One region of the Methylobacterium sp. 391_Methyba4 genome, then DNA from elsewhere that is predicted to be linked to it. Evidence: predicted binding sites of a transcription regulator. Region 1 holds the regulator's gene; each other region holds the start of a gene.
The links. Region 1 encodes PhoB, which activates phosphate uptake and scavenging genes when phosphate is short. Its sites were predicted from a motif close to TGTCATNNANCTGTCAT; they were not measured.
Positions count from the first base shown of each region.

Region 2: the regulator PhoB is predicted to act here: its motif matches at 2,210-2,226, upstream of P9K36_RS06785 (DUF465 domain-containing protein).
Region 3: the regulator PhoB is predicted to act here: its motif matches at 1,936-1,952, upstream of P9K36_RS22230 (inorganic phosphate transporter).
Region 4: the regulator PhoB is predicted to act here: its motif matches at 2,112-2,128, upstream of phnC (phosphonate ABC transporter ATP-binding protein).

Region 1 is NZ_CP121475.1:2,904,792-2,912,103, forward strand. Features, by position in the region: gene P9K36_RS13545 (aminopeptidase P family protein) at 1-638, shown strand, start outside; gene P9K36_RS13550 (protein-disulfide reductase DsbD domain-containing protein) at 758-2,929, shown strand; gene phoB (phosphate regulon transcriptional regulator PhoB) at 3,077-3,772, opposite strand; gene phoU (phosphate signaling complex protein PhoU) at 3,961-4,680, opposite strand; gene pstB (phosphate ABC transporter ATP-binding protein PstB) at 4,799-5,614, opposite strand; gene pstA (phosphate ABC transporter permease PstA) at 5,635-6,525, opposite strand; gene pstC (phosphate ABC transporter permease subunit PstC) at 6,538-7,312, opposite strand, start outside.
Region 2 is NZ_CP121475.1:1,411,799-1,419,110, reverse strand. Features, by position in the region: gene P9K36_RS06790 (propionyl-CoA synthetase) at 1-1,567, opposite strand, end outside; gene P9K36_RS06785 (DUF465 domain-containing protein) at 2,014-2,196, opposite strand; gene P9K36_RS06780 (DUF465 domain-containing protein) at 2,328-2,588, shown strand; gene purE (5-(carboxyamino)imidazole ribonucleotide mutase) at 2,667-3,164, shown strand; gene P9K36_RS06770 (5-(carboxyamino)imidazole ribonucleotide synthase) at 3,161-4,273, shown strand; gene P9K36_RS06765 (tetratricopeptide repeat protein) at 4,605-5,477, shown strand; gene P9K36_RS06760 (acyl-CoA dehydrogenase) at 5,610-6,764, opposite strand; gene P9K36_RS06755 (acyl-CoA dehydrogenase family protein) at 7,013-7,312, opposite strand, start outside.
Region 3 is NZ_CP121475.1:4,734,739-4,742,050, forward strand. Features, by position in the region: gene P9K36_RS22225 (autotransporter domain-containing protein) at 1-1,573, opposite strand, end outside; gene P9K36_RS22230 (inorganic phosphate transporter) at 2,005-3,633, shown strand; gene P9K36_RS22235 (hypothetical protein) at 3,713-3,961, opposite strand; gene P9K36_RS22240 (MucR family transcriptional regulator) at 3,965-4,339, opposite strand; gene P9K36_RS22245 (hypothetical protein) at 4,823-5,098, shown strand; gene P9K36_RS22250 (helix-turn-helix domain-containing protein) at 5,134-5,481, shown strand; gene P9K36_RS22255 (MFS transporter) at 5,514-6,842, opposite strand; gene P9K36_RS22260 (hydroxymethylglutaryl-CoA lyase) at 7,125-7,312, opposite strand, start outside.
Region 4 is NZ_CP121475.1:4,725,294-4,732,605, reverse strand. Features, by position in the region: gene P9K36_RS22220 (glycosyltransferase) at 1-732, shown strand, start outside; gene P9K36_RS22215 (DUF1045 domain-containing protein) at 760-1,446, shown strand; gene P9K36_RS22210 (chloramphenicol acetyltransferase) at 1,439-2,059, shown strand; gene phnC (phosphonate ABC transporter ATP-binding protein) at 2,172-3,020, shown strand; gene phnD (phosphonate ABC transporter substrate-binding protein) at 3,118-4,047, shown strand; gene phnE (phosphonate ABC transporter, permease protein PhnE) at 4,064-4,945, shown strand; gene phnE (phosphonate ABC transporter, permease protein PhnE) at 4,942-5,808, shown strand; gene phnF (phosphonate metabolism transcriptional regulator PhnF) at 5,822-6,565, opposite strand; gene phnG (phosphonate C-P lyase system protein PhnG) at 6,645-7,115, shown strand; gene phnH (phosphonate C-P lyase system protein PhnH) at 7,118-7,312, shown strand, end outside.

The DNA of each region.
Region 1 (7,312 bases):
CCGACCGGACGGTCCGGACCGGCGAGTTGTTCCTGATCGATTCCGGTGCGCAGTATCCGGACGGCACCACCGACATCACCCGCACAGTCGCGGTGGGCACGCCGAGCGCCGAGATGCGCGACCGTTACACCCGGGTGCTGAAGGGCCACGTCGCGATTGCCCGGGCGGTGTTTCCTGTCGGCACGACCGGCGCTCAGATCGACGCCTTCGCCCGGGCGCCGCTCTGGCAGGCGGGGCTCGACTTCGATCACGGCACCGGCCACGGCGTCGGCGCCTTCCTGTCGGTGCACGAGGGACCGCAGCGGATCGCCAAGACCGGCACGGTGGCGCTGGAGCCCGGCATGATCCTGTCGAACGAGCCGGGCTATTACGCCCGCGGCGCCTACGGAATCCGGATCGAGAACCTCGTGCTGGTCGAGCCCCGCACGATCGCGGGCGGCGAGCGCCCGATGTTGGGCTTCGAGACCCTGACGCTCGCCCCCTATGATCGGCGGCTGATCCAGCCGGACCTGCTCGAACCGGAGGAGCGCGCCTGGATCGATGCCTATCACGCCCGGGTGCGCGAGACCCTGGCGCCCCGGGTCGATGCCGGGACGCGCGACTGGCTGGAGCGTGCGACCGTGCCGCTCGCGGACTGAGCGATCGGCGTGGGATCCCGGGCGCGGCCCGTGGTAAGACCCACCGCCATCGAAACGCCCGCGCTGGCCCGGATACACCGCGCGTGAAACCGCGCCCGCCCTGCGCGCGAAGGGACAGCATGATCCGCCGCCTCGCCATTCTGATCCTGGCCTTCGCCGCGAGCCTCTCGGCCGCCGCAGCCCAAGGGGTCCCGCAGGGCTTCCGCACGCCGGCCGACCTCGTGCGGGCGAGCCTCGTGGCCGAGCCCGCCGCGGTCGCCGGCGCGCAGCCGTTCACGCTGGCGGTGCGGATGCAGATCAAGCCCGGCTGGCACGTCTACTGGCGCAACCCGGGCGATTCCGGACTGCCTCCGGAGGTGACCTGGACCCTGCCGGCCGGCTTCAACGCCAGCGCGATCCGATGGCCGGCGCCGGAGCGCATCCCGATCGCGACCCTCATGAATTACGGCTACGAGGGTGAGGTCACGCTCCTCGTGCCCGTGACGCCGCCGCCGAGCCTCGACCCGGCCAATCCCGTTCAGATCCAGGCGAAGCTGACCTATCTCGTCTGCGAGACCGAGTGCGTCCCCGGTTCGGCCGATCTCGCGCTCACCCTGCCGGTGGGCAAGGCCGAGCCGGACCCGGCCAACGCCGCGCTGTTCGCGCGCGCCCGGGCTGCCCTACCCGCGCCGGCGCTCTGGCCCCTGCGCCTGTCGAGCCAGGGCGACACGCTCCAGCTCGATTTCGCCGCGACCGGCCTGAAACCGGAATCCGTCCGGAACGCCGCCTATTTCCCCTATGCTGAGACGGCGATCGACAACGCCGCCGCGCAGGTGATGACCGTCGACGAGACCGGTCTGCATCTGACCATCGCGCGCAGCAGCCCGACCGATCCTGCGCCCGCGGCCCTGCCCGGCGTCCTGACGATCGACGAGGTCGGCACGGACGGCACCCGCCGCCTCGCCTTCGCGTATGGTGACGAGCCGGTGCTTCCTGCCGTCGCGGCCGCGTCGAGCGCGCCGAATCCGGCCGGAGCCCCGCCGGCCGTCGCCGAGTTCGACGCGCTGACCCTCGCGACCGCCGCGGCCTTCGCCTTTCTGGGCGGCCTGATCCTCAACCTGATGCCCTGCGTCTTCCCGGTGCTGTCCATCAAGGTGCTGAGCCTCGTGCGGCATGCCGGCGAGGGCCCGGCGCGGCTGCGGCTGCACGGCCTCGCCTACACGGCCGGCGTGCTGGCGAGCTTCCTCGGCCTCGCATCCCTGCTGATCGCCCTGAAGGGTGGCGGGGCCGCGATCGGCTGGGGCTTCCAGCTGCAATCGCCCGCCATGGTCGCAGCCCTCGCCTATCTGCTGTTCGCGATGGGCCTGAGCCTGTCCGGGGTGGTCCATGTCGGCGGCCGGCTCGCCGGCCTCGGAGACGGCCTGACCCGGCGTGCCGGCCTGAGCGGCTCGTTCTTCACGGGCGTGCTGGCGACCCTGGTGGCGACCCCCTGCACGGCGCCGTTCATGGGCTCGGCGGTGGGCTTCGCGCTGACGCAGAGTGCCGGTGTCGCGCTCGCCGTCTTCGCGAGCCTCGGCCTCGGCCTCGCCCTGCCCTTCCTGGTGCTGACCCTCTGGCCGCCGGCCCTGCGGGCGCTGCCGCGGCCGGGCGCGTGGATGGAGACCCTCAAGCAGGTCCTGGCCTTCCCGGTCTACGCCACCGTGGCCTGGCTGATCTGGGTACTGGCGCAGCAGGTCGATCCGCGTGGGCTGCTGGCGGCACTGATCGGCCTCGTCCTGGTGGGCTTCGCCGCCTGGGCTTGGGAACACGGCCGCGCCGCCGCGCCCGGGGCGGGCCGGGTCGCGCGGGTCGCTGCGGCGCTCGCGCTGGTCGCCGTGGCGGCCCTCGCCGTGACCCTTCCGCGGGACCGCGCCGCGCCGTCGGCGCAGGCCGCCGCCGACGGGGTCGAGCCCTTCACTCAAGCGCGTCTCGACGCCCTGGTGGACGCGCACCGCCCCGTCTTCGTGGACATGACCGCCGCGTGGTGCATCACCTGCGCGGTGAACGAGGCGACCTCGCTCAACACCAAGGCCGTGCGGGCCGCGATGGCCGAGCGCGGCGTGACCTACATGAAGGGCGACTGGACCAACCAGAATCCCGAGATCACCCGTCTGCTGGAGAAGCACGGGCGCAGCGGCGTGCCGCTCTACCTCCTCTATACCGGAACCGGAGCGCCTCAGGTGCTTCCGCAGATCCTCACCGAGGGGACGGTTCTGGCGGCGCTCGACGCCGTGCCGGTCGCGTCCGGCCGGAGCGCGGCGCTGACCCGCTGAATCTGCGCGAGGCCCGGGGGGCCGCCGGGCCTCGCAGCATCCGCCGGCCTCGAACGTCCCTGGCTCCCTTCGCTGCAAGCGGGCGGGCGGCGCGGCCGACCGGCCTCCGGCCCGGAACCCTTTGTCCCGGAACGCTTCGCGCCCCTCTCAAGCGTCGAGCGAGAACGTCTCGTCGAAGGCGTAGCCCGAGCCGCGGACCGTACGGATCGGGTCGGCTTGGCGCGGGCCGTTCAGTGCCTTGCGCAGCCGCCCGACATGGACGTCGACCGTGCGCTCGTCGATGTAGACGTCGTGTCCCCAGACCCCGTCGAGGAGCTGCTCGCGGGAGAAGACCCGGCCCGGCGCCAGCATCAGGAATTCCAGCAGACGGAACTCTGTGGGGCCGAGATGCAGCTCCTCGCCGCCGCGGCGGACGCGATGGCCGGTGCGGTCGAGTTCGAGGTCGCCCGCCGCCAGCCGGTCCGAGACATGGGCGGGCTTGGCCCGGCGGAGCAGCGCGCGGATCCGGGCGAGCAGTTCCGGGACGGAGAACGGCTTGACGATGTAGTCGTCGGCGCCCGTCCCGAGACCGCGGATCCGGTCGCCCTCCTCGCCCCGGGCGGTGAGCATGATCACGGGCAGCCGCTCGGTCTCCCGGCGCGCCCGGATCCGCCGGCACAGCTCGATGCCCGACAGGCCGGGCAGCATCCAGTCGAGCAGGACGAGATCGGGAATCCGCTCCGCCAGGAGCAGCTCCGCGTCGTCGCCGCGAGCCGCGGAATCCACCAGAAAGCCCTCGGCTTCCAGATTGTAGCGCAGCAGCGTGGTCAGCGCCTCCTCGTCCTCGACGATCAGGACTTGCATGCTCACGTTCGAAGATCCGTTCACGAAGCGGCGCCATACGGCCTGCAGGCGCGCCGACTCTCCTTGGAGCCGGCGGGCAGGCGGAGGGTGCAGGAGGCGCCGCTCAGCCTCAACCCGCACGCTCCGATTCTCCGGCGGCGCCCCACAGGAGCGCGCGCAGGCCGACGCCTGGACCGGGGGCGGCCCGCTTACGGAGCCGGCACCCCGTCCACGGTCGCATAGTTCGACGCATCGTTCTTCGGCCGGTCGCCCGCCAGGGCCTCGCCCGTGGCGAGATAATGGATCGTCTCGGCGATGTTGGTGGTGTGGTCGCCGATCCGCTCGACGTTCTTGGCGCAGAACAGAAGATGCGTGCAGAACGAGATGTTGCGCGGATCCTCCATCATGTAGGTCAGGAGCTCGCGGAACAGCGAATTGTAAAGGGCGTCGATCTCGCCGTCCCGCTCCCAGACATCGTGGGCTGCCTGGACGTCGCGGCTCGCATAGGCGTCGAGAACGTCCTTGAGCTGGCCCTCCGCGAGGTCGCTCATGTGGCGCACGCCGAGAACGATCTTCTGGGCCGGCGCCTGATCGGAGATCGCCACCACCCGCTTGGCGACGTTCTTGGCGAGGTCGCCGATCCGCTCGAGGTCGCCGGAGACGCGGATCGCCGAGATCGTCTCACGCAGATCGATCGCCAGGGGCTGACGCCGGGCGATCAACAGCACGGCGCGCTCCTCGATGTCCCGCTGCAGGGTGTCGAGGCGCTTGTCGGCGACGATCACCGCCTGGGCGAGCGTGTCGTCCCGGCGCACGAGGGCGTCCGTCGCCTCCGCGGTCATCTTCTCGGCCACGCCGCCCATCTCCGAGATCGAGCGACGCAGGTTCTCCAGGTCGGTGTCGTAGGAGGTGACGATATGGCCGGGCATGGCGAATCCTTCGATGGGTCCCGGGGGCGGCGCTCCGGGGAGGCCCTCGGGGACCCGCCGGCCCTCCGCGGATGCGGCGACCGGACGGCCTTCCCCGAGACCGGAGCGTTCAGGCAGACTAGCCGAACCGGCCGGTGATGTAGTCCTGGGTGCGGCGTTCCGTCGGGTTCATGAACATCCGGTTGGTCGGACCGAACTCGATCAGCTGGCCCAGATACATGAAGGCGGTGAACTGCGAGATGCGCGCCGCCTGCTGCATGTTGTGGGTGACGATCACGATGGTGAACTCGTCGCGCAACTGCTCGATCAGCTCCTCGATGCGGCCGGTGGAGATCGGGTCGAGGGCCGAGGTCGGCTCGTCGAACAGGATCACCTCTGGGCGCTGCGCCACCGTGCGGGCGATGCACAGGCGCTGCTGCTGGCCGCCCGACAGGCCCGTGCCCTGCTGCTTGAGCTTGTCCTTCACCTCGTCCCAGAGGGCGGCCTTGCGCAGGGAGGCCTCGATCCGGCCGTCGAGTTCGGATTTCGGCAGCTTCTCGTAGAGGCGCAGGCCGAAGGCGACGTTGTCATAGATCGACATCGGGAACGGCGTCGGCTTCTGGAACACCATGCCGATGCGCGAGCGCAGCTCGTTCAGGTCGATGGAGGGGCTGAGGATGTTCTCGCCGTCCAGGAGGATCTCGCCCTCGGCCCGCTGCTCCGGATAGAGGCTGTAGATCCGGTTGAAGCAGCGCAGCAGGGTGGACTTGCCGCAGCCCGAGGGCCCGATCAGCGCCGTGACCTGCCGGTCGTGAAAGTTGAGGTTGACGTCCTTCAACCCGTGGAAGCTGCCGTAGTAGAAGTTCAGGCGCTTCACGGCGATCCGCACGGGACCGCCCTCGTCGGCGCGGTTGCGGTTCAGCTCGACCGTGGGGATCGCGGAGGCGGCGTTCATCGTCGTGTCCTCGAAGGGTCTCAGCGCGAGGTCTGCGGCTTGATCACAAGGCGGGCAATGATCGACAGCACCAGGATGGTGGCGGTGATCAGAAGCGCGCCGGCCCAGGCGAGGCCCTGCCAGTTCGGGTAGGGCGACAGGGCGAACTGGTAGATCATCACCGGCAGGTTCGCGACGCCGCCCATCAGGTTGGCCGAGAACCAGGAATTGTTGTTGAGCGCGGTGAACAGCAATGGCGCCGTCTCGCCGGCGATGCGCGCCAGGGCCAGGATGATCCCGGTGACGATGCCGGCCGAGGCCGCCCGCCACGTGACGTTGATGATCACCGTCGAGGGCGGCGCCCCGAGCGCCGCGCCGGCCTCCCGCAGGGTTCCGGGGACGAGCCGCAGCATGTCCTCGGTGGTGCGGACGATCACCGGAACGGCGATGATCGCGAGCGCGACGCCGCCGGCCCAGCCCGAATAGGTGCCCATCGGCCGCACCATCAGGGTGTAGACGAACAGGCCGATCAGGATCGACGGCGCCGAGAGCAGGATGTCGTTGAGGAAGCGGATCAGGGCTGCGAGCTTCGAGCCGCGCCCGTACTCGGCCAGGAACGTCCCGGCCATGACGCCGACCGGCGTCGCGATCACGATGCCGATCCCGGTCAGGACGAGGCTGCCCAGAATGGCGTTGGCGATGCCGCCGCCCTCGGATCCGGGGCCCGGCGTCGGGTTGGTGAACAGGGTCGGCGTGAAGCCGCGCACGCCCTGGACGATCAGCATCACCAGGATCGAGCCCAGGACCAGGGCGCCCACCAGAGTCGCCCCGGTGCAGGCAACCCGCAGCGTGCGGTCGGCGATGCGCCGGCCCTGACGGACCCGGCCGGAGCGGCGCCGGGGCGCCGCGGTCATCGTGGGGGAGGCGTCCATCGCGCGTGCTCCTCAGGCGGCCTGGACGCGGCGCGTCAGCAGCCGGGCGATGATGAGAACCACGAAGGTGATCACGAACAGGATGCAGCCCAGAGCCATCAGGGCGTTGAGCTGGAGGCCGTCGGCTTCGTTGAACTCGTTGGCGATGCGCGACGCGATGGTCGAGCTCGGATCGAAGATCGAGGCCGAGAGGCGGTTGGCGTTGCCGACCACGAAGGTCACCGCCATCGTCTCGCCCAGCGCCCGGCCGAGGCCGAGCATGATCGCCCCGATGATCGAGACCGAGGCCTGCGGCACCAGCACGTGGCGCACCACCTCCCAGGTGGTGCAGCCGATGCCGTAGGCGCTCTCGCGCAGCACGGTCGGGATCTGGTCGAGCATGTCGCGGGCGATCGAGGCGATGAACGGCACGATCATGATCGCCAGGATGATCCCGGCGGTGAAGACGCCGACGCCCGAGGGCACCCGGGCGTAGAACAAGGTGCCGACGATCGGCATGCCCTCGACGAGGTTCGAGGCCGGGATCTGGATGTAGCGCGCGAAGAGCGGCGCGAACACGAACAGGCCCCACATGCCGTAGATGATGCTGGGCACGGCGGCGAGCAGCTCGATCGTCATGGCGACCGGCTTGCGGGCCCAGCCCGGGCAGAGCTGGGTGAGGTAGACCGCGATCCCGAGGGAGACGGGGACGCCGATCAGGAGCGCCAGGAAGGCGGAGGCGACGGTCCCGATCACCGCCACCAGGGCGCCGTACTGCTCGGTCCCGACGTTCCAGGCGCTGGAGGTC
Region 2 (7,312 bases), 1.5 Mb from region 1:
CCTCCATGCCGCCGGTAGACAGGCGGTGCCCGGCGACGTTGATGATGTCGTCGGTGCGTCCCAGCACCGTGATGTAGCCGTCCGCGTCGATCACCCCGGCATCCGAGGTGTCGTAGTAGCCCGGGAACGTGGAAAGGTAGCTCGACCGCATGCGCGCGTCCGAGCCCCAGAGCGTCGGCAGGCAGCCGGGGGGCAGGGGCAGGCGGATCGCGATGGTGCCCATGGTCCCGGCCGGGACCGGTTTGCCGCCCTCGTCCAGCACCTCGACCCGGTAGCCCGGCATCGGCACGCAGGTGCTGCCGTGCTTCACCGGCAGGAGGCCGAGACCCATCGGGTTGCCGGCGATCGGCCAGCCGGTCTCGGTCTGCCACCAATGGTCGATCACCGGCCGGTTCAGCACCCGCTCGGCCCAGGCGACCGAATCGGGATCGGCGCGCTCGCCCGCGAGGAACAGGCTGCGGAAGGCGGAGAGGTCGTAATCGGCGATCCGGGCGCCGGCGGAATCCTCCTTCTTGATGGCCCGCAGCGCCGTCGGCGCGGTGAACAGGCACACGACCCCGTACTCGGCGACGACCCGCCAGAATGCGCCGGCATCCGGCGTGCCCACCGGCTTGCCCTCGTACAGGACCGTGGTGCAGCCGTGCAGGAGCGACGCGTAGACGATGTAGGAGTGCCCGACGACCCAGCCGATGTCGGAGGCGCAGAAATAGGTCTCGCCGGGCTGGACGCCGTAGAGGTTCGGCATCGACCACGCGAGGGCGACGAGGTAGCCGCCGGTATCGCGGACCACGCCCTTGGGCTTCCCGGTCGTCCCGGAGGTGTAGAGGATGTAGAGCGGGTCGGTGGCGGCGACCGGCACGCAGGCCGCCCGCTGCCCCGCCGCACGGGCGGCCGCCACGGTCTCGGCCCAGTCGCGGTCCCGCTCCGGCATGAGCGTCGCGGCGGCCTGCGGGCGCTGCAGGACTAGGCAGGCTTCCGGCTTGTGGCGCGAGGCCGCGATCGCCGCGTCGAGGAGCGGCTTGTAGGCGACCACGCGGTTCGGCTCGATCCCGCAGGAGGCGGCGAGCACCACCTTCGGCGCCGCGTCCTCGATCCGCACCGCCAGCTCGTTGGCCGCGAAGCCGCCGAACACGACCGAATGCACCGCGCCGAGCCGTGCGCAGGCCAGCATGCCGAACAGGGCCTCGGGCACCATCGGCATGTAGAGGATCACCCGGTCGCCCTTGCCGACGCCGAGGCCGGCGAGGACGGCGGCCAGTACCGCCACCTCGTCGCGCAACGCGCGGTAGGTGATGCTGCGCTTGGTCCCGGTGACGGGCGAATCGTAGCGGATCGCCACCTGATCCGCCCGCGCTCCGTCGGCGTGACGGTCCACGGCATTGTGGCAGGCGTTCAGGGTGCCGTCCGGAAACCAGCGGCCGTAGGGGCCGGAATCCGGCGCGAAGGCCCGCTGCGGGACATGCGCCCAGTCGAGCGCCTGCGCCGCGCCGAGCCAGAACGCCTCCGGATCGCGGCGGGCCGAGTCGTACATGTCCGGGTAGCGGCCCGGCAGGCTGGCTCTCGTCATCGGTTCGGCGTTTCCTCGCGGGCCGCTCTCCGGCGGCGGGGCCCAGAGTAGCGCATTCTTCCGCGGGTGCGAGGCCGGTTGTGGGTCGCCGGAACCGCCGCGCGCCTTCGCTCGCGCGATCGGGGTGCTCCGTGACGCGTTCGCCGGATGCATCCCGGATCGGCGGCTTCGAAGCCGGGCGCCTCGGCGTGGCCGGCGGGAAATGCATCTGCCGGGAGGTCGCGGGTCGTCTGTTTCGATCCCCGGGCGTGCGGGCGCGGCAGGCGCCCCGTCGCCAAGGCTCCGGGGTCACATCCGCGAGAGCACGACGCCCGCCCGGATCGGCGATCCCGAGGCGGCCGTTTCTCCAAACGAGCGGTCGCAGAACGCAAAACCGCCGCACCGGTCTCCCGATGCGGCGGCAGCTGTCGTGCCGTTTCTGCTATCCGTGCGGACGGATCAGGGGCTCAGTGCAGCGTATTGCCGTTCGCCTGCAGCCTGTTGATCTCGTCCTTGAGAAGGAGTTTCCGTCGCTTCATCTCGGCGATGTGAAGGTCGTTCGCCGAAGGCCTGTGGATCGCTTCCTGAATCTCACGCTCGAGGGCTTCGTGCTTCCGGGCGAGTTGGTTCAGATGCGTCTGCAGCGACATGAGCCGAATCTCCTGTCATCGTTTCGACACACCGACATTGGCACAAGATGCCGTACCTGTCGAAGCGTTTTCTGCTGCTAAGTCTGATGATTGCTTACCGCGCCGTCTTGTCCGGCGCCGGAGCGTGACGCATGCTCTCGGGCCATGAACGGTCTTCGGGTCCTCAGGTGACGATGGCGGACGAGGCGGGTGAGAGTGCGCAGTCGGACCTCCTGGGCGAACTGGCGCGGCTGCGCGAGGAGCACCGGGATCTCGACGGTGCCATCGAGGCGCTGGAGCGCAGCGTGGCTGGCGACCAGCTCCAGATCCAGCGTCTGAAGAAGCGCAAGCTCACCCTGCGTGACCGCATCTTCCACATCGAGGACGCGCTCACGCCGGACATCATCGCCTGATGCCGGTGGACGTCTTCGGGCCGCGCCTTGCCGCGGGCCCGCACCGCCTGTAAGCGCCCTCTTTTTCCGGGATCAACGATGGCGTCGCCTCCGGTCGCGATCATCATGGGCAGCCAGTCCGACTGGGCGACCATGCGGCATGCCGCCGAGACGCTCGATGCCCTCGGCGTACCCTACGACGCGCGCATCGTGTCGGCCCACCGCACGCCGGATCGGCTCGTGGCCTTCGCCAAAGGCGCGGTCGCGGCCGGCCTCAAGGTCGTGATCGCGGGGGCGGGCGGCGCCGCGCACCTGCCCGGCATGGCGGCCGCGATGACCCGCCTGCCGGTCTTCGGCGTCCCGGTGGAATCCAAGGCCCTGTCCGGCCAGGACAGCCTCCTCTCGATCGTCCAGATGCCGGCGGGCATCCCGGTGGGGACCCTGGCGATCGGCCGGGCCGGGGCCATCAACGCGGCCCTGCTCGCCGCCGCCGTCCTGGCGCTCTCCGATCCGGATCTGGCGGAGCGCCTGGAGGCGTGGCGCGCGGCCCAGACCGCCTCGGTGGCCGAACGGCCGGTGACGGAAGAGAACGCGTGACGGATAAGATCCTCGGCCCCGGCTCCACCCTCGGCATCGTCGGTGGAGGCCAACTCGGGCGCATGATCGCGCTGGCGGCGGCCGATTACGGCCTCAAGGCGCACGTCTACGCCCCCGACGCGGACAGCCCCGCCTTCGACGTGGCCGCCCGGACGACCTGCGCGGCCTACGACGATGCCGAGGCGCTGGCCGCCTTCGCGCGCAGCGTCGATGTCGTGACCTACGAGTTCGAGAATATCCCGCACGCCACGGCCGACATCCTGGCCCGGCACGCCGCCCTGCACCCGAACGCGCGGGCGCTCTCGACCACGCAGGACCGCCTCTCCGAGAAGGAATTCATCAACGGGCTGGGCATCCCGACGGCGCCGTTCCGGGCGGTGGACACGCCCGACGATCTCGACCGGGCGATCGAGGTGATCGGCCTGCCGGCGGTGCTCAAGACCCGCCGCTTCGGCTACGACGGCAAGGGGCAGCGCATGCTCCGCGAGCGGGCCGAGGGCGACCGCAACGCTCTGTTCGCCGAGTTCGGCGGCGCGCCGCTGATCCTGGAGGGCTTCGTGCCGTTCGAGCGCGAGGTCTCCGTGGTGGGCGCCCGCGGGCGCGACGGCAGCTTCGCGGCCTACGACCTGTGTGAGAACGAGCACCGCGATCACATCCTCGCTCTGACGCGGGTGCCGGCCCCGGGCGTGGCGCCGGAGACGGGCCGCATCGCCCTCGAGATCGCCCGTCGGATCGCCGACGCCCTCGACTATGTCGGCGTCCTCGCCGTCGAGATGTTCCTCGTCCGCGAGGACGGGGCGGAGCGGCTCGTGGTCAACGAGATCGCGCCCCGGGTCCACAATTCCGGCCACTGGACCAGCGAGGGGGCGCTGACCTCGCAATTCGCCCAGCACGTGCGGGCCGTCTGCGGCTGGCCGCTGGGCGATCCGGGCCGGGTCGGCGGCCTGCCGGTGGAGATGCGCAACCTGATCGGTGCCCAGGCCGACGACTGGCACGCCCTGCTGGCCGAGCCCGGCGCCCATCTGCACCTCTACGGCAAGGGCGAGGCGCGTCCCGGCCGGAAGATGGGTCACGTGACCCGCCTCGGGCCCGTCCCGGCCGGTTCCTGAGGCTTCGAAGGCACACCTGCATCGCCGCATGGCGGTCGGAAGCCCGCCTGCGGCGTCCCGGAACCGTCGAGCCATACCTTCGCCACATCCCACCGCTTCCACCACAGCGTGGTCGGTTCCGAATGCTGTCGATCGATTCCGCCTGCACCGCCTTCGTCCCCGGGACGGGCGGGGGCCGGATCACGACGCGGCGCTTCTTAAGCCGGCCTTCACCGTGATGCGCGACGGTGCCCCGGATTCGGGCGTGCCCGGCGCACGGCGCGGGCTCTTGGACTGTGAGGGGCGAGGCGGGCACGCGCAAGGCGGGCGACGCCTCGGGGAGAGTGGGGCAATGAACGTACGCAACGGGCTGGGACGAAAGACGGCACTGATCGGCGCAGCCATGGTCTCGGCCGCCGGCCTCGCGGGCTGCGAGACCGTCGGGAGCGCGGCCGGCCCGCGGCAATACGCGGTCCTCGAGAAGGACACCACGGGGGCCACGAACGTCAACATCGCCTCCCTGACCGAGGTCGTGCAGCGCAACCCGAACGACGCGGCCGCCTACAACACCCGCGGCGCCGCCTATGCCCGCGCCGGCCAGTTCAACGATGCCATCGCCGACTTCACCAAGGCGATCCAGCTCGATCCGAACTCCGCCTCCGCCTACAACAATCGCGCCCTGGCGAGCCGCCAGATCGGCCGCGACGGCCCTGCCCTGCAGGACTTCACCAAGGCGATCGGGATCGATCCGAATTACGGCCCGGCCTATATCGGCCGCGCCAATGTCGAGCGCGCCCAGGGCAACCTCGACCAGGCGCTCAACGACCTCAACGTCGCGATCCGGCTGATGCCGGAATCGGCCGAGGCCTATCATGCCCGCGGCCTCGTGCGGCAGAAGCAGGGTCAGGACACGCAGGCGATCGCCGATTTCGACGCCGCCATCGACCGCGACCCCTTCAAGTCCGCGCCCTACGCCGCGCGCGGCCAGAGCCTGATCGCCACGAACCAGTACCCGAAGGCGATCGAGGACTACAACGCGGCCCTCAACGTCAACAACAAGGACGCCACCTCCTGGGCCTATCGCGGCCTGGCCTACGAGAAGTCGGGCCAGCGCAAGGAGGCGATGGAAAACTACCAGCGCGCAGCGACGATCGATCCGAACAACTCCGTCGCCCGCGCCGGCCTCGGCCGGGTGCAGGGCGGGGTCGGCTCGCTGTTCAACTGACCGCTCGACGGTCTGAAGGCGGTTTCACAAGGTCTCCGCCTCCCCTGCCTGGGGCGGAGACCTGTTCGTCGGGGTTTCACCCCGACACCCCACCAAAGGGCACGCCCTTTGGAAGCCCCTTGTCCGCGTGGGTTACGCCGCCAGCAGTCCGTTCGCGTCCTGCGTGATGCGGCGCAGGTGATGGGCGGTGTCGCCGAGCTGGTACTCGATCATGGCGAGCCGCTTGAAGTGGTGGGCGCCGATATACTCGAGGGTCATGCCGATGCCGCCGTGGAGCTGCACGGCCTCCTGGCCGACATACCGGCAGGCCTTGTTGATCTGGACCTTCACGGCCGATAGGGCCGCCGCACGCGCCGCCGCATCCGGCGTGTCGACCATCATGGCGGCGTAGAGGGCCATCGAGCGGGCCTGCTCCAGCTGGATCAGCATGTCCACCGCCCGGTGCTGCAGCGCCTGGAACGAGCCGACGCTGACGCCGAACTGCTTGCGGGTCTTGAGGTACTCCACGGTGAGCGTGTGGAGCGCGTCCATGGAGCCCACCGCCTCGGCGGCGAGCCCCGCGATCCCGTGCTCCACCACCCGCTCCAGCAGCGGCAGGCCGGCTTCGGGATCGCCCAGCGCCGCGTCGCCGGGCAGCTGTACCTCCGAGAAGGACACCTCCGCGGCCCGGCCGCCATCCTGCGTCGGGTAGGCCTCGATCGCGACGCCGGCGGCGTCGGCCGGGACCAGGAACAGGCCGATCCCCTGCGCGTCGCGCCGCTCCCCCGACACGCGGGCGGAGACCACCATCAGGCCGGCCGCGTCGGCGTTGGGTACGACGCTCTTGGCCCCGCTCAGCACGAAACCGTCGCCGGAGCGTCGGGCCGTGGTCGCCACGTCGGCGAGGTCGTAGCGGGACTGGCGCTCGGTGTGGGCGAGGGTCAGGCGCAGGTCACCGGAGACCAAGTCGGGAACGAGGCGCGCCTTCTGCGCGGCGCTGCCGCCGAGCCGCAGGGCCGTCGAGCCGAGAACGAGGCTCGCCAGCAGCGGCTCGACCACGAGGTTGCGGCCGACCGCCTCCATGACCAGCATGGTCTCGACCGGGCCGCCGCCGAGGCCGCCGTCTTCGTCCGAGAAGGGCAGTCCCGTGACGCCGAGTTCGGAAAAAGCCGCCCAGCCCTCCGCGGGGAAGCCGCGCGGCGCCTTGAGCCGCGCCTGCCGGCTTTCCAGGGACGGGTAGAGATCGGCGGCCAACCGCTCGACGCTGTCGCGCAGGAGCGACTGGTCCTCGTTCAGATCGAAATCCATGGTGGTGTCCTCGGACGTTCCCTCCCCCCTCTGCGGGGGAGGGTGGCCCCTGCGTCAGCAGGGGCCGGGAGAGGGGAACCCGGCTGCAGGACAGGGCGCAACCGGCATGAAGGGCGTGCCGCGTCCTGAAACGTCGCTCCCCTCTCCCGACCCCCTTCGGGGGCCACCCTCCCCCGCAGAGGGGGGGAGGGAGAGCCGAGGCCGCGACCGCCGCGTTTCTCAAGCCTGCAAGCGGATCCGGGATCGTCTCACAACCCCAGAATGCCCTTGGCGATGACGTTGTGCTGGATCTCGTTCGAACCGCCGTAGATCGAGACCTTTCGGTTGTTGAAGTAGCTCGGCGCTGCTGCATCGACCCAGTCGAAGCCGCCGGGCAGGTTGTTGGCCCCGGCTCCGCGCGCGGGCGCCGCGAGGACGAAGGGGCCGGCGAGCTCCACCAGGAGCTCGGTCGCCGCCTGCTGGAGCTGCGAGCCGCGGATCTTGAGGAGCGAGGAGGCGGGGTCCGGCTCCACCGAATCCGCCCGGCCCTGCTTGGCCGCCACCCGCAT
Region 3 (7,312 bases), 1.8 Mb from region 1:
CCACGAAGACAGTCCCCGCGATGGTGCCGTTGGCATAGAGCGCGCCGCCCTGTCCGATGCCGACATCGATGCCGAGGCGGTCGGTGGCGTCCATGCGCAGGGTGCCGGTGACGTTCCCGAAATACCCGGCGGCCGCATAGAGGTCGAGGCGGCTCCAGTAGCTGAGGGGGCTGCCGTAGAAGGCGGACAGCGCGTTGGTCTCGGTGTTGACCAGGATCTGGTTGATCGTGCTGGTGGCGAGCTGGCCGTAGAGGCCGCCGGTGGGCGCGAGGGTCCGCGCGGCGGCGGTCGATCCGCCGTAGAGCGGCGCGAGCAGGATCGAGGCGTCCGGCCCGCCGGCGGGAGCGGCCTCGCGGGGCGCCTGGGCGAAGCTGAGGGTCGGCAGGCCGTAGGTGAGGCGTTGCTGGTAGGCAGCCTGGTTGCCGGCCGACGGAACGTAGGGATTCCCGGCCGCGTTGGCGGCGCTGCCCGCGCAGGCGGCGACGGTGTTGCCGCACTGGGCGGCGAGGTAGGCCTGCAGCTGGCTCTGGGCCGCCACGAACTGGGCGGGCAGGTTGATCGCCGTGCCAGTCACCGCGGCGTTGTTGATATAGGCCGGGTTGGTGAAGGCCTGGGCGAGGTCGTAGGTGGCGAGCGCCCGTCCGCCGATGATGTCCAGGGGGTAGTGCACGCCCAGGACGATGCGGCTGTTGGCGTAGTCGGCCGCCCGGGCCAGCATGCTCTGGTATTGCTGCGGCACCAGCATCGCGAGCAGGATGCCGTCGGTGAACGCGTAGGTGGTGTGCCCGCTCGGAAAGGACGGGTTCGTGGCGATGCCGTTGAGCGCGGTCGGGTCGAAGGTGTTGAACCGGGCCGGCGCCGCCTGGACGGGCCGCGAGGAACCGTAGACATCCTGGCCGGCTTGCGTGTTGGTCACGCCGTAGGCGAGGTCGTAGACGCTGTTGGTCGTGTTCGGCAGCCCGTTGGCGGTGGGCAGGCTGTAGCCCGCCGGCGCCACGGCCGGCACCGCCACGTAGTTGGCCGGGGTCACGCTCGGATTGTTGGCCGCGCCGTTGGCATAGTAGTTCTTGGCGACGCCCAGGTTGTTGCCTGTGAAACCGTAGGCACCGGCCAGCAGATTGACCACGCTGCCCAGGGGTCCGCTCGCGCCCTGCTCGACCCCGCGCTGGTAGATCGGGCCGAGCTGGGCACCCAGGCCGCCGACGAGCTGCTGCGGAACGATGCCGTTGATCGGCGTCTGGGCCGGCAGGCCGCCCGCGAGATTTGCAGCCACGCCGTATGTCCCGAGCCCGGCCGAGGACAGGTCGTTGCGCGCCGAGCCCAGCAGGTTCTTGTCGCTGATCGCGAGCTGCTGCTGGGCGAGCCCCGCGGCGTTGTTGATCGCGATCGACTGCGCCAGGTTGAGCTGCAGCGTCTGCTGACCGGTCGCCGTCGTGTTGAGCGTCAGGTACGGCGCCAGCAGATTGAGGACATTGACGTCCGAAGCGGTCGTGTTGGCCGTCTGTGCCTGCGCGCCCGGTCCGAAGGCAGCGACCGCCAACGCCACGATCGAGACGCCATATCGAAATGTCATGCCAACCCCCAAAGCGCGCGGCGATTCAGCCTGCGAGCCGGAGATTTAGCGAACTCTACGCGCTCGCCTTCGTCATAATCCAGTCACAAATCTAAAAGATTACATTTGTATCCTGCCAGCAACAGGATCAAAACTTTGCCGGCGCAAATCATATCATGACTCATCTTCGTCTTAACCTTGCAGCGCGTGCCGTCATGACATGAGGATCGGGGCGATGGCCGTCCGTCATCGCAACGGGCCTGGCACAGACCGCCCATCCTCGGCGGCCCGAACACTGGGACGGCCCGGACACTGGGGACGGGACGAAATCCCGCAAATCGCTTCGGCCGGATGCCGTTGCGCGAGGCTGGACGCGGGATCGACGTCACCCGACCGTCACGGGCACATTTTAATCCCGGCTCACCATCACGAATGATTCCGCGCGAGGGTTCATGTCCGATTCCGCCGTGGCGCCGTCGGGGGCGGTCGCAGGCCGGCAGGTAGGGGCCCCGCGCCTCGACCACGGACTGCATCTCGGCGGGGTGGTCGCCTTCCTCCTCGTGCTGGTGGCGGGCCTCGGCTACGCGGTGGTGAGCCTGATCGCGGACATGAACGCCGTCGGCGAGGCGCCCCTCGCCTACGGCGCCTTCGCGCTGCTCGGCCTCGCCTTGCTGATCGCCCTCGCCTTCGAGTTCGTGAACGGCTTCCACGACACCGCCAATGCGGTCGCCACGGTGATCTACACCCACTCGATGCCGCCGCTCGTCGCGGTGATCTGGTCGGGCGTCTTCAACTTCCTCGGCGTGATGCTCTCCTCGGGCGCCGTGGCCTACGCCATCGTGACGCTGCTGCCGGTGGAACTGATCCTCAATGTCGGCTCGCATGCGGGCTACGCGATGATCTTCGCGCTGCTGCTGGCGGCGATCCTCTGGAACCTCGGAACCTGGGCGTTCGGGCTGCCCAATTCCTCGTCCCACGCGCTGATCGGCTCGGTGCTCGGCGTCGGCCTCGCCAATCAGCTGATGAACGGCGGCGACGGCACCGCGGGCGTCGACTGGAGCCAGGCCCTCAACGTCTTCAAGGCGCTGCTGTTCTCGCCGGTCTGCGGCTTCGTGCTGGCGGCGCTGCTGCTGCTCGCCCTGAAATTCGCGGTGCGCCGCAAGGACCTCTACGCGGCGCCGAAGGGCGAAGCGCCGCCGCCCCTGTGGATCCGCGGCCTGCTGATCCTCACCTGCACGCTGGTCTCGTTCTTCCACGGTGGCAACGACGGGCAGAAGGGCATGGGCCTGATCATGCTGATCCTGATCGGCGCCGCCCCCACCGCCTACGCGCTCAACCGCACCATGGCGGACGACACGACGCCCGCCTTCGTGCAGGCTTCGACGGCGGCGGGCGCGGTGTTCTCCGCCCAGGCGCCCGGCGCGGAGGTGCCGGACGCCGCCGCCGCGCGCCGGACCGTGACGGAAGCGCTGAAGACGAAGGACCTGAACGCGCCGCCCGTCTACGCCGCGCTGGCGGCGCTCGCGAACGACATTGCCGCCAGCGTGAAGAATTACGGCGCGATCCGCACGGTGCCGGCCGCCCAGACCCAGAACCTGCGCAGCGACATGTACCTCGCCGCCGACGCGGTGCGCGTGCTGCCGGGCTCCGGGGCCGATCTCTCGGAGGCCGACAAGGCGACCCTCAAGCGCTACGCGGGCCTGCTCAACGACGGCACGCGCTACATCCCGGGCTGGGTCAAGGTCTGCGTCGCCCTCGCCCTCGGCCTCGGCACCATGGTCGGCTGGAAACGCATCGTCGTCACGGTGGGCGAGAAGATCGGCAAGACCCACCTGACCTACGCGCAGGGTGCCTCGGCGGAGATCGTCGCGGCCGGCACGATCGGGCTGGCCGAACTCTACGGCCTGCCGGTCTCGACCACCCACATCCTGTCATCCGGTGTCGCCGGGACGATGGCGGCCAACGGCTCGGGCCTGCAGATGGCCACCGTGCGCAACATGGCACTCGCCTGGATCCTGACCCTGCCGGCGGCGATCACCCTCGCGGCCGTGCTGTTCTACCTCCTGCGCCACATGTTCTGATCCGGCGTCTGGCCGGCTGGCCGGAGACCGGGCGTCATCCCATGGGGAGCAGCCCGGTCTCCGGCTTCCGTCGGCCCCCTCAGGAACCCGCCATCGCCCGCACGAAGGCCAGGCAGGTCCGGCGCGCGGCCGGATTCTCGATCGCCACGAACGCCGAGACGAGGTCGGCCGCCTGGGCGATGGCCGCGTCGGGCCGGTCGGCATCCGGGAAGAAGCTCGCCACCGGCACGTCGAGAATCCCGGCGATGCGGTACAGCGCATCCTTCGAGGCCGCCCCGGGGGGAGGCTTGTGGGTCCGGGCGGGACCCGGGGACGAGGCGGGCACCATCACTCACCCCGCCTTGTGGCCGAGCTGGATCGCCCGGGCGATCTCGGAACGCCGGGCCGCATAGCCCGGGGCGACCATCGGGTAATCGGCCGGCAGGCCGTACTTGGCCCGGTAGCGCTCGGGCGTGAGGCCGTGGGCGGTCAGGTGGCGCTTCAGGGTCTGGTAGGCGCGGCCGTCGATGAAGCTGATCAGGCCCGCTTCCTGGATCGAGGCGTCGACCTGCTCCTGGCTCAGGCCGCCTGCCCTCGAACCCGACGGGTCGCGGCGGAGGACTGCGATCGCCGAATGCACTTGGTCGATGAGAGCCGGCAGGGCCCCGACGTCGATCGCGTTGCGCGAGACGTAGGCGGCGACGATGGCGCCGACCTTCTCCAACATGAACGTTGAACGGGCTGCGCTGAGGTTATCCATAGGAGACATCACCATTGAAAGGCCCGGCACCATGCGCCTGATCCACGACTGCAGGTCGGGGTGAACCGGGACCGCGGACGCGGATCAGGGTGCCGGATCGAAGGCCGGAGAATTGCTACCTCAAGTTGATATCGCACCAATTCTTGAGGTTGCAGATAATATACAATATGAGCGGGCCGGGGTTTGTCCGTGAGCGCGAGGTTTTTTGATCCGTCGCGCAGGGCGACCGATCCTCGAATTGGTTACCGCGGCATTCACTGTTTTCGGCCGCGAAGATCGGCATCCGAACCCGTTTTCGGCGTCGGCAGCCGCCTGTCGGGCTCCAGCCCGGGACGGTTCACCGGTGCCGTCTGCCGGGTCCGGGCACGGCCGTGCGGGATCTGCTCCGCCCGACGACGTCCCGCAGCCGACCGCTCTCTGCCCCCATCCCGGCGTCGCGGGGATCGATCCGTGCAGACTCTGTTCTCAACCGTCGGTCTTCCACCGCAGGACAGCGTCCGACGGCGGCGGGAGATCATCTCCGCCCCCCTCATGACGGTCGAGCTTCCGACGCTCCGAGCAGAGCCCTTTGCGGCCAAGCGGGAACGCGCGGAGGTCGGTTCCCTCGTCGTGGTCGATCGTCAGCCGCTGGTGGTGATGACGGAGACGGACAGTCGCCGGATCCTGGATGTGCCGCGCGACCGTCTGAAGCGCGGCTCGGACCGGCCCGGCTCTACACGGCCCTGACCGTCGGCACCGATCGCGCATCCGCAAGCCTGGCAATGAGCGTCTTCAGCGAGCTGATCCGTATCCGCGACCGTCTCGGGGCAGCCGCAGCCGCGCGCATGACGGAGATCGGCATCGACTTGATCATCGCCGGTCTCTCGAAGCGGCTGGCCCGGGAGGTGCCCCAGCCCGTCAACGGCAGCGTCGTGGTCCAGCGCGCCGAGGCCCATCTGAAAACCGCCGCCCGGCGGCTGGCCGATCCGGCCTGCGCGCACCTGTCGATCGGCCTGCTCGCCTATGGCTGCGGCTTCGCCGGCCAAGCCCACTTCGCCCGCCGCTTCAAGGGGCGCTACGAGGCAGCGCCCCGCGCGTATCGGCAGGCGGCCCTGGTGGGCGTCCCGTAGCCCGTCGGCCCGGGACGCCCGATGCGGCCGGATCAGGGCGCCTTGTCGCTCCGGCGCAGGCTCGCCGGCATGGCGAAGAGCGCGAGCCCGGCGGCGACGAGGCAGAGCACCCCGATGCCGTACAGGGCCGGCGTCGTCGAGCCGGTCAGGTCCTTCACCCAGCCGACCATCACCGGGCTGACGATGCCGCCGAACTGGCCCAGCGTGTTGATCAGCGCGATCCCGCCCGCCGCGCCGACGCCGGTGACGAGCTTGGCCGGCAGCGTCCAGAAGGTCGGGATCGAGGCGACGATGCCGGCGCCCAGCAGGGCCAGGGCGAACATCAGCGGCACGATGTGCTTGTCGAACAGGCCGGCGCCGAAGAAGCCGAGCGCCGCCGTGATGGCGAGGCCCGCGACGAATTTCGGCCGCTCGCCAGAGGCGTCGGAGAGACGCCCGATCACGACCATGCTGATCGCGCCGCAGATGTAGGGAATCGCCGTGAGGAAGCCCACCGAGGCCGCCTGGCCGCCGCTCGCGGTCTTGATCAGGTCCGGCCCCCAGAAGTTGAGGCCATACGAGCCGATCTGGAGCAGGAAGTAGATCAGCGCGATCATCAGGAAGCCCGGCTGCCGGATCGCCCCGAGGAGCGAATGGTCGCCGATCTCGCGGTTGTGGTGGGCGATGCGGCTGGACAGGAGCGCCTTCTCGGGCTCCGAGAGCCAGCGGGCGTCGGCGATCCGGTCGTCGAGGCGCGTCAGCACGAGCAGGCCGAGGACGAGGCAGGGCAGGCCGCCCGCCAGGAACAGCCATTGCCAGCCGGCAAGGCCGCCGACGCCGTTGAGGCCGCCGAGGATGAGGCCCGCCACCGGCGCGCCGAAGATGCCCGAGAAGGCCGAGGCCACGAACATGAAGCTGGTGATCCGCCCGCGATGCGAGGCCGGGAACCACAGGGTCAGGTAGTAGAGGATGCCCGGCGCGAAACCCGCCTCCATGGCGCCGATCACGAAGCGCAGGGCGTAGAAGTGCCACTCGCTGCGGATGAAGATCATCAGCGCGGTGGCGATGCCCCAGGAGATCATGATCCGGGCGATCCAGCGGCGCGCCCCGACCCGGTACAGCATCAGGTTCGAGGGCACCTCGAAGATCACGTAGCCGACGACGAACATGCTCGCACCGAGCCCGTAGGCGACGTTGCTGAAGCCGAGGTCGCTCTGGAGCTGGAACTTGGCGAAGCTGATGTTGATGCGGTCGAAGAACGCGAACATGTAGCAGATCATGATCAGCGGCATGAGCCGCCACGCGACCTTGCGGACGACGCTCGTCTCCGTCACCGCACCGGCCTCGACGGCGGCCGGCGAACCCGACAGGGCTGCGGTCATGGTTTCCTCCGTGTTGTTGTTTTCGGACACGTGGTGGGGGGCGCCGCCTTCGGACGGGCGGCTTGCCCCGGGTGAGCTCAGAGCCTGTTCGACTGGGCTCCTCCAACCCGCGCCCTCATCCTGAGGTGCGGCGAAGCCGTCTCGAAGGAGCCCTCGAGTCCGAAGCGCGATGCCTGAAGACCTCCTTCGAGGCCTCCGCTGTGCTCCGGCACCTCAGGATGAGGGCGCGACCAGGATCTCCCTCGCGTGGCGCGGGATCGCGGCCGCAGGGTCAACGCACTCTCAGGCGGCCTTGGCCGGCGCCGGGTGGAGATCGCAGGGGCGTCCAGCCTTGGCGACCTGGCCGGGCACGTCGTGGCCGACGAGGCGGGGCAGATCCCGCGACAGGCCGATCAGCGCCGGAAGGTCGAGGCCCGTCGGCACGCCCATCTCGTGGGCCATGCTGACGAGGTCCTCGGTGCAGATGTTGC
Region 4 (7,312 bases), 1.8 Mb from region 1:
GCCATGCCGCCGGACTACCTCCAGCGGCTCCAGGCGGCGTGGCGGGACGATACCGGCCTCGTCTGCTCGACCCCCGCCGGGGCGCGCCCGGGCAGCTTCATGGCCGAGGTGGAATGCGCCTTCCTGAACACCCTGCAGGCCCGCTGGCAATACGCCGCCGAGGCGTTCGGGCTGGGCTTCGCGCAGGGCAAGAGCATGCTGTGGCACAAGCCCTTTCTGGAGGCGCAGGGCGGCCTGCAGGCGCTCGCGGCCGAGATCGCCGAGGACGCGGCCGCCACCAAGCTCGTCCGGGCCGCCGGCAAGCGGGTCCACCTCGTGGCGAGCCCGTTCGAGCAGCCGCTCGGGCCGCGCGGCTTCCAGGAGGTCTGGGCGCGGCAGCTGCGCTGGGCGCGCCTGCGCCGCGTGACCTTCCCGCTGTTCTTCGCTCCCGAGATCGGCAGCGGTGTCCTGTTGCCGGCGCTTCTCATCGCCCTCTGGGCCGGCAGCCTCACGGGCCTCGTCGGCGCTGCCGGCCTCGCCGGCCTGTGCTATGCCGCCGAGCACCGGCTCGCGATCCGCGCGGGCTGGCACCGTTCGCCCCGCCTGCTGGCGGCCTTCCTGGTGCGCGACGCCCTGATCCCGGCGATCTGGCTCGGCGCCTGGATGCAGAGCGCCATCGTGTGGCGGGGCAACGCCATGGACGTGCGCCCCCGGCGGGCCGCCGAGGCGCGTCCCTACGCGCCGACGGCCTGACGGCGGCCGACGATCGGAGGCCGAAAGGTGTCGCGCCGCTACGCTCTCTACTGCCTGCCCGCCCCGGGTTCCCGGCTGGAGGCCTTCGGCCGGTCCGTCCTCGGCACCGACCCCGTCTCGGGGGCGTCGGTCCCGCACCCGGAGGGCTTGAGCGACCTCGCCGCCGTCACGGCGGGGGCCCGGATCTACGGGTTCCACGCCACCCTCAAGGCGCCGCTGCGCCTCGCGGCGGGCACCACGGAGGCGGATCTCGTCGCCGCCACCCGTGACCTCGCGGCCGCGCACCCGCCGGTGGCGGTGGGCCCGCTCCGGGTCGCCGCCCTCGGGCCGTTCCTCGCCCTCGTGCCGGAAGCTCCCCCGCCGGAGCTGGGGCTCTTCGCCGCCGAGTGCGTCGCCGCCCTCGACCCGTTCCGTGCGCCGCTCACCGAGGCCGAGCGCGCCAAGCGCCGCCCGGAGCGCCTCGACCCGCGCGGGCGGGCGCTGCTGGCGCGCTGGGGCTACCCGTACGTGTTCGAGGCCTTCCGCTTCCACATGACCCTGACCGACGCCCTGCCGGAGGCGGAGCGCGAAGCCTGGCACCGGCGCCTGTCCGAGGCCTACGCCGCCGCGGGGCCGGAGCCCCTTGTGATCGACGCCGTGTGCCTCCTGACCCAGGACGGGTCCGGCCCGTTCCGGCTCCTGGCGCGCCTGCCCTTCGGAGAGCCCCGTGGTTGACCGTCCCCTCGGACTCGAACCCGCACGCGATCCCAGCGCCCGGGTCGTGGATTGCCGCCTCGGCCACTACACGGAGGTCGGCGCGCGAACCCGCCTCACCGAGACGATCCTCGACGATTATTCCTACATCGGTCAGGATTGCGAGGTGATCTACACGACCATCGGCAAGTTCTGCTCGATCGCCGCCAGCGTGCGGATCAATCCCGGCAACCACCCGATGGAGCGCGCGTCGCAGGCGCATTTCACCTACCGGGCACGAGCCTACTGGCCGGAGGAGTCCGACGAGCCCGCCTTCTTCGACCGGCGCCGGGCGAGCCCGGTGGCGATCGGCCACGATGTCTGGATCGGCCACGGCGTCGTTGTCCTGCCCGGCCGCACCATCGGCACCGGCGCCGTGGTCGGCGCGGGCGCCATCGTCACCCGCGACGTCGAACCCTACACGATCGTTGTCGGCAATCCCGCCAAACCGGTCCGGCGCCGCTTCCCCGAGGCCATCGCCGAACGTCTGATGCGCCTGGCATGGTGGGACTGGGATCACGAACGGCTGCGCCGGGCGCTTCCGGATTTCCGCGGCCTGCCCATCGAAGCATTCCTCGAACGCTATGAAGTTTAAGCCGGCTATCAAAATGTAAGAATTGCGCCGGCAAACATAATCGATCTGTATTCGTCATCCAATCGTCGTGAAATCGGCGTTTACCTGCGGCCATTCCCCGGCGGATGGTGGCATGCTGGTTATCGAGGATCTCACGCGCCAGTACGGCGACCGGCGCGCCGTCGACGGCGTGTCGCTCCGGATCGAGCCCGGCAGCTTCGTCGGCGTGATCGGCCGGTCGGGCGCCGGCAAGTCGACGCTGCTGCGCCTGATCAACCGGCTGGCGGACCCGAGTTCGGGGCGCATTCTCCACGACGGCCGTGAGGTCACCACCCTGCGGGGCCGCGACCTGCGCGAATGGCGGACCCGCTGCGCCATGATCTTCCAGCAGTTCAACCTCGTCGGCCGCCTCGACGTGATGACCAACGTGCTGATGGGCCGGCTCAGCCACGTGCCGAGCTACCGTTCCCTGCTGCGGCAATGGTCCGCCGAAGACCGGGCCATGGCGCTCGCCGCCCTGGAGAGCTTCGACATGGGCGAGTTCGCCGGCCAGCGCGCCGACGGCCTGTCGGGCGGGCAGCAGCAGCGGGTCGCCATCGCCCGCGCCCTCGTGCAGGAGCCCGAGATCCTGCTCGCCGACGAGCCGGTGGCCTCCCTCGACCCGCGCAACACCCGGCTCGTGATGGACGCGCTGGCCGAGGTGAACCGGCGCTACGGCATCACGGTGCTGTGCAACCTGCATTCCCTCGACCTCGCGCGCGCCTATTGCGACCGCCTCGTGGGACTCGCGGCCGGGCGGGTCGTGTTCGAGGGCGGACCGTTCGACCTCACCGAGGACGTGGCGCGCCGGCTCTACGGCCTGGAGGCCGGCGAGGTGCTGGACGATTCCGCGCAGCGCGAGGCGGAGCAGCGGGCCGCGATGCCCGGCCGGCCCGGTCTCGTGCCGGCGCGGCCGGTCCGCGAGGCCGCCCTCGGCGCCTGATCCGGGCCATCCAAGCCCCAACAACCATTCGGGAAACGCCCGACCGGCCTCCGGCCGGCCGAACTTCCTGCCCTACGCCGTCACGAAGGACGACACGATGATCACCCGACGCACTCTCGCCGGCGCCGCCGCGGCTCTCGCCCTCCTCGGCCTGCCGGCCGCCGCCCAGGACTGGAAGGCCCAGTATCCGGAGCTGACGCTCGGCGTGATCCCGGCCGAGAACGCCTCGGGCACCGCCGACCGCTGGGCGCCGCTCACCGCCTACCTGACCAAGACGCTCGGCGTGCCGGTGAAGCTGCGGGTGGCGAGCGACTACGCCGCCGTGATCGAGGGCCAGCGGGCCGGCAACATCCAGATCGCGTGGTACGGACCGGCCTCCTTCGCGCGGGCCGTGATGACCGGCGTGAAGATCGAGCCGATCGTCAACCAGAAGCACGAGACCGGCGCCTCGGGCTACTATTCGGTGGTCTACGTTCTGGCCTCCAGCCCCTACAAGACCGTCGAGGATCTCAAGGGCAAGAACCTCGCCCTGGTCGATCCGAACTCCACCTCCGGCAACCAGGCGCCGCGCTTCTTCCTGAAGCGGGCCGGCTACGACGTGGAGAAGTTCTTCGGCAAGACCTTCTACGCGGGCAGCCACGAGAACGCCGTGCTGGCGCTCACCCAGGGCACGGCCGACGCCGCCGCCAACCTGTGGAATTCCGAGACCGACACGATGGTCACCCGCATGGCCGCCAAGGGCATGCTCAAGAAGCCAGATGGCACGCCGATGCAGCAATCGGACTTCCGGGTCGTGTTCAAGTCCGACTTCCTGCCGGAGGGGCCCTTCGCCATGCTGACGAGCCTGCCGGACGACCTGAAGGCCAGGATCCGGGACGCCTTCGTGGCCCTGCCGAAGGCCGACAAGGCCGCCTTCGACCGTCTCTCCGACGGCAAGGACCAGGATCTGACGCCGGTGACCCTCAAGGATTATCAGCCGATCATCGACATGCTGCGGTTCAACGACGAGCAGCGCCGGAAGTCCTGATCCGGGCCCGCCCGCCTTGCGCGGTCTGACACCCCTGTCGCCGGAGCGGGAAGCCGCCCTCTCCGGCCTCTACGCGGCGGCGACCGGCGCTGCGCGCCGCCGCACGCTGGCGGGCTTCGCCCTTGTGGCGGCGCTCGCCCTGGTCGCCGGCTTGGTCGCCGAGGTGCGGCCGCTGGTCTTCGCCGAGAACATCGGCAAGTTCACCGCCTACATCCAGCAGATCCTGCCGCCGATCAGCCTCGAGCACCCGCTCGAAGACGTCCGCAGCTGGTACTGGGGCCTGCCCAAATGGCTGGGCCTGCTGGGCGAGACCCTGCTCATGGCCTATCTCGGGACGCTGCTCGGGGGGCTCGCGGGCTTCGCCCTCAGCTTCGTGGCCGCTGCCAACCTCGTGCGGTCGCGCCTGCTGCGCGTCGGCGCCAAGCGCCTCCTGGAATTGTGCCGCACCGTCCCCGAGGTGGTGTTCGCCCTGATCTTCGTGATCGCCTTCGGACTCGGCCCGATGGTGGGCGTGCTCGCCATCGCGATCCACACCACGGGGGCGCTCGGCAAGCTGTTCTCCGAGGTGGTCGAGAACATCGACATGCGGCCCGTCGAGGGCCTGTCGGCCTCGGGCGCCACCTGGGTCCAGACGGTGCGCTTCGCGGTGCTGCCGCAGGTGCTGTCGAACTTCGCCTCCTACGCGCTGCTGCGCTTCGAGATCAACGTGCGCGGGGCCGGGGTGATGGGCTTCGTCGGCGCCGGCGGCATCGGCCAGGAATTCCTCGTGGCGATCCGCAATTTCTACTACGCGGACGTGAGCGCGATCCTCGTGCTGATCATCCTGACCGTGTTCTGCATCGACCTCGCCACCGAGCGGGTCCGTCACCGCCTGATCGGCGCGGAGCAGGCCCGATGAGCCCGCGTCCCGAGGCCCTGCGGGCGGCGGCCCGGGCCGACCTCGCCCGCCTGCGCGCGCGCTACCCCGCGCAGTTCCGCACCGACTGGCCGGGGCGGGCGCGGCTCGCCGCCCTGCTCGCCGTCCTGATCGGGCTCGCGGCGTTCGGCTACTGGCGCCTCGACTTCTCGATGGCGCGGATCCTCCACGGGCTCGGGCGGCTCGGTACCTTCGCGGTGCTGATGCTGCCGCCGTCCCCGGAGGGCCAGTTCTGGACCTTCCTGCACGCGCTGGGCGAGACCCTGGGCATCGCCTTCCTGGGCACGCTGACGGCGGCGGTCTTCGCCTTCCCGGTGGCGTTCCTGGCGGCCCGGAACGTCGTGCCCAACCCCTTCGCGCGGTTCGCCGTCCGCCGCGGCCTCGACGTGATGCGCTCGGTGGACGTGCTGATCTGGGCGCTGATCTGGATCAACGTCGTGGGCCTGGGCCCCTTCGCGGGGGCGCTCGCCATCGCGTGCTCGGATTTTGGGGCGCTCGGAAAGCTGTTCTCCGAGGCGATCGAGACCTGCGACAAGCGTGCCGGCGAGGGCGTCGTCGCCTCGGGCGGCTCGCGCCTGCACCGCATCCGCTTCGGGCTGATCCCCGGGGTCCTGCCGGTGCTGGCGAGCCAGGTCCTGTACTTCTTCGAGTCGAACACCCGGTCGGCGACGATCATCGGCATCGTCGGTGCCGGGGGCATCGGTCAGTACCTCACCGAGTTGATCCGCGTGCTGGAGCTGCAGCAGGTCGCCTTCCTGGTGCTGATGATCCTCGTCACCGTGGCGGCGATCGACTGGGTCTCGACCCGCCTGCGCCGGGCGATCATCGGGCCGGCGGCGCGCTGAGCCGGCGGCCCGATCACCCGCCGATCACCAGCTCCACCCGGTCGGCGGCGAACAGGGTGCGGTTCGCCTGGATCGGCACGCCGGCGGGATCGATGTTGACGCTCGACACCACCAGAACGACCCGCCCCGGGGCGATGTCGAGGCGCTGCGCCTCCGCGGAATCGGCCGGCCGGGCGCGGATGCGCGTCGAGAGCCGGGTATAGTCGTGCAGGCCGCAGGCCGCGAAAGCCCGGGTGATCGAGCCGCGCTCGGCATAGGCCTCGGCGAAGCCCGCGAAGCGCGGCAGCGGCAGCCAGGTCAGCGCCGTCGAGAGCGGGGCGTCATCCGCCCGGTGGACCGTCAGCAGCTCCAGGATCGGCGCGCCGGGGGCGAGGGCCAGGGCTGCCGCCTGCTCGGGCCCGGCCGGGACCGTAGTCGAGGCGACGAGGTCGCCCCAGGCCTCGCGTCCGGCCCCGGCGACGATCTCGGAGAACCGCGTGCGCGGCCCGATCGGGTAGGCGAGGGGTGCCTCCTCCACGAAGGTGCCCCGGCCCTGGCTGGCGCGCACGAGCCCGCCCTCGGCGAGCGCCGCGAGGGCACGTCGCACGGTGTGCCGGTTCACGGCGAAGCGCGCCGCCAGGGCGGCCTCGGCGGGCAGCTGCTGTCCCGGCGGATAGCGCCCCGCCGCGATCTCGGCCGTCAGCGCGTCGGCGATCTGTCGCCACGCCGTCAGACCCTCGCCCCGGACGAGGCCGGGTGCCTGCTCCTGCGCATCCATCCTGTCATCCAAACTTCATTTGTGCGGCGCACGCCAGTTGTCTATACACCTATACAACTGAGCGACGGAGGGATTCGCGATGACGACGAGCCCGAGACATCCGGCATCCGAGGGGGAGATCGGGGCGCGCCAGGCCGTGATGGCGCTCTGTGCCGAGGCGAGCCGCACGGACCTGGAGGCGGCCCTGTCGGTCCTCGACACCCCGGCCGCCGCGGATCTCCGGCCGCCGGAGACGGGGCTCGTGATGGCCTCAGGCCGGATCGGCGGCGACGGGCGCCCGTTCAACCTCGGCGAGGTCAGCGTGACCCGGGCCGCCATCCGCCTCGCGGACGGTCCGGCCGGCTTCGCCTACCATCTCGGCCGCGACCGCACGAAGGCGCGGCTCGCCGCGATCCTCGACGCCCTCTGGCAGGACCCGAACCGGCGCGCCCGGGTCGAGGCCGCCCTGGCGCCCGCCGCCCGGCGGCTCGCGGCGGACCGGCAGCAGGCGGCCCGGCGCACGGCGGCCACCCGGGTCGACTTCCTGACCCTCGCCCGCGGAGACGATTGAGCATGCTCGCCCCCGGCTTCGCCGATCCGGTCCACGACGCGCAGGGCACCTTCCGCGCCGTGATGGACGCCCTCGCCCGCCCCGGGCTCGTCCGGCCGCTCGCCCCGTTCCTCGCGCCGCCCGCGCCGCTCACGCCGGAACTGGCCGCCGTCGCACTGGCGCTCACCGACGCCGACACGCCGGTCTGGCTGGATCCG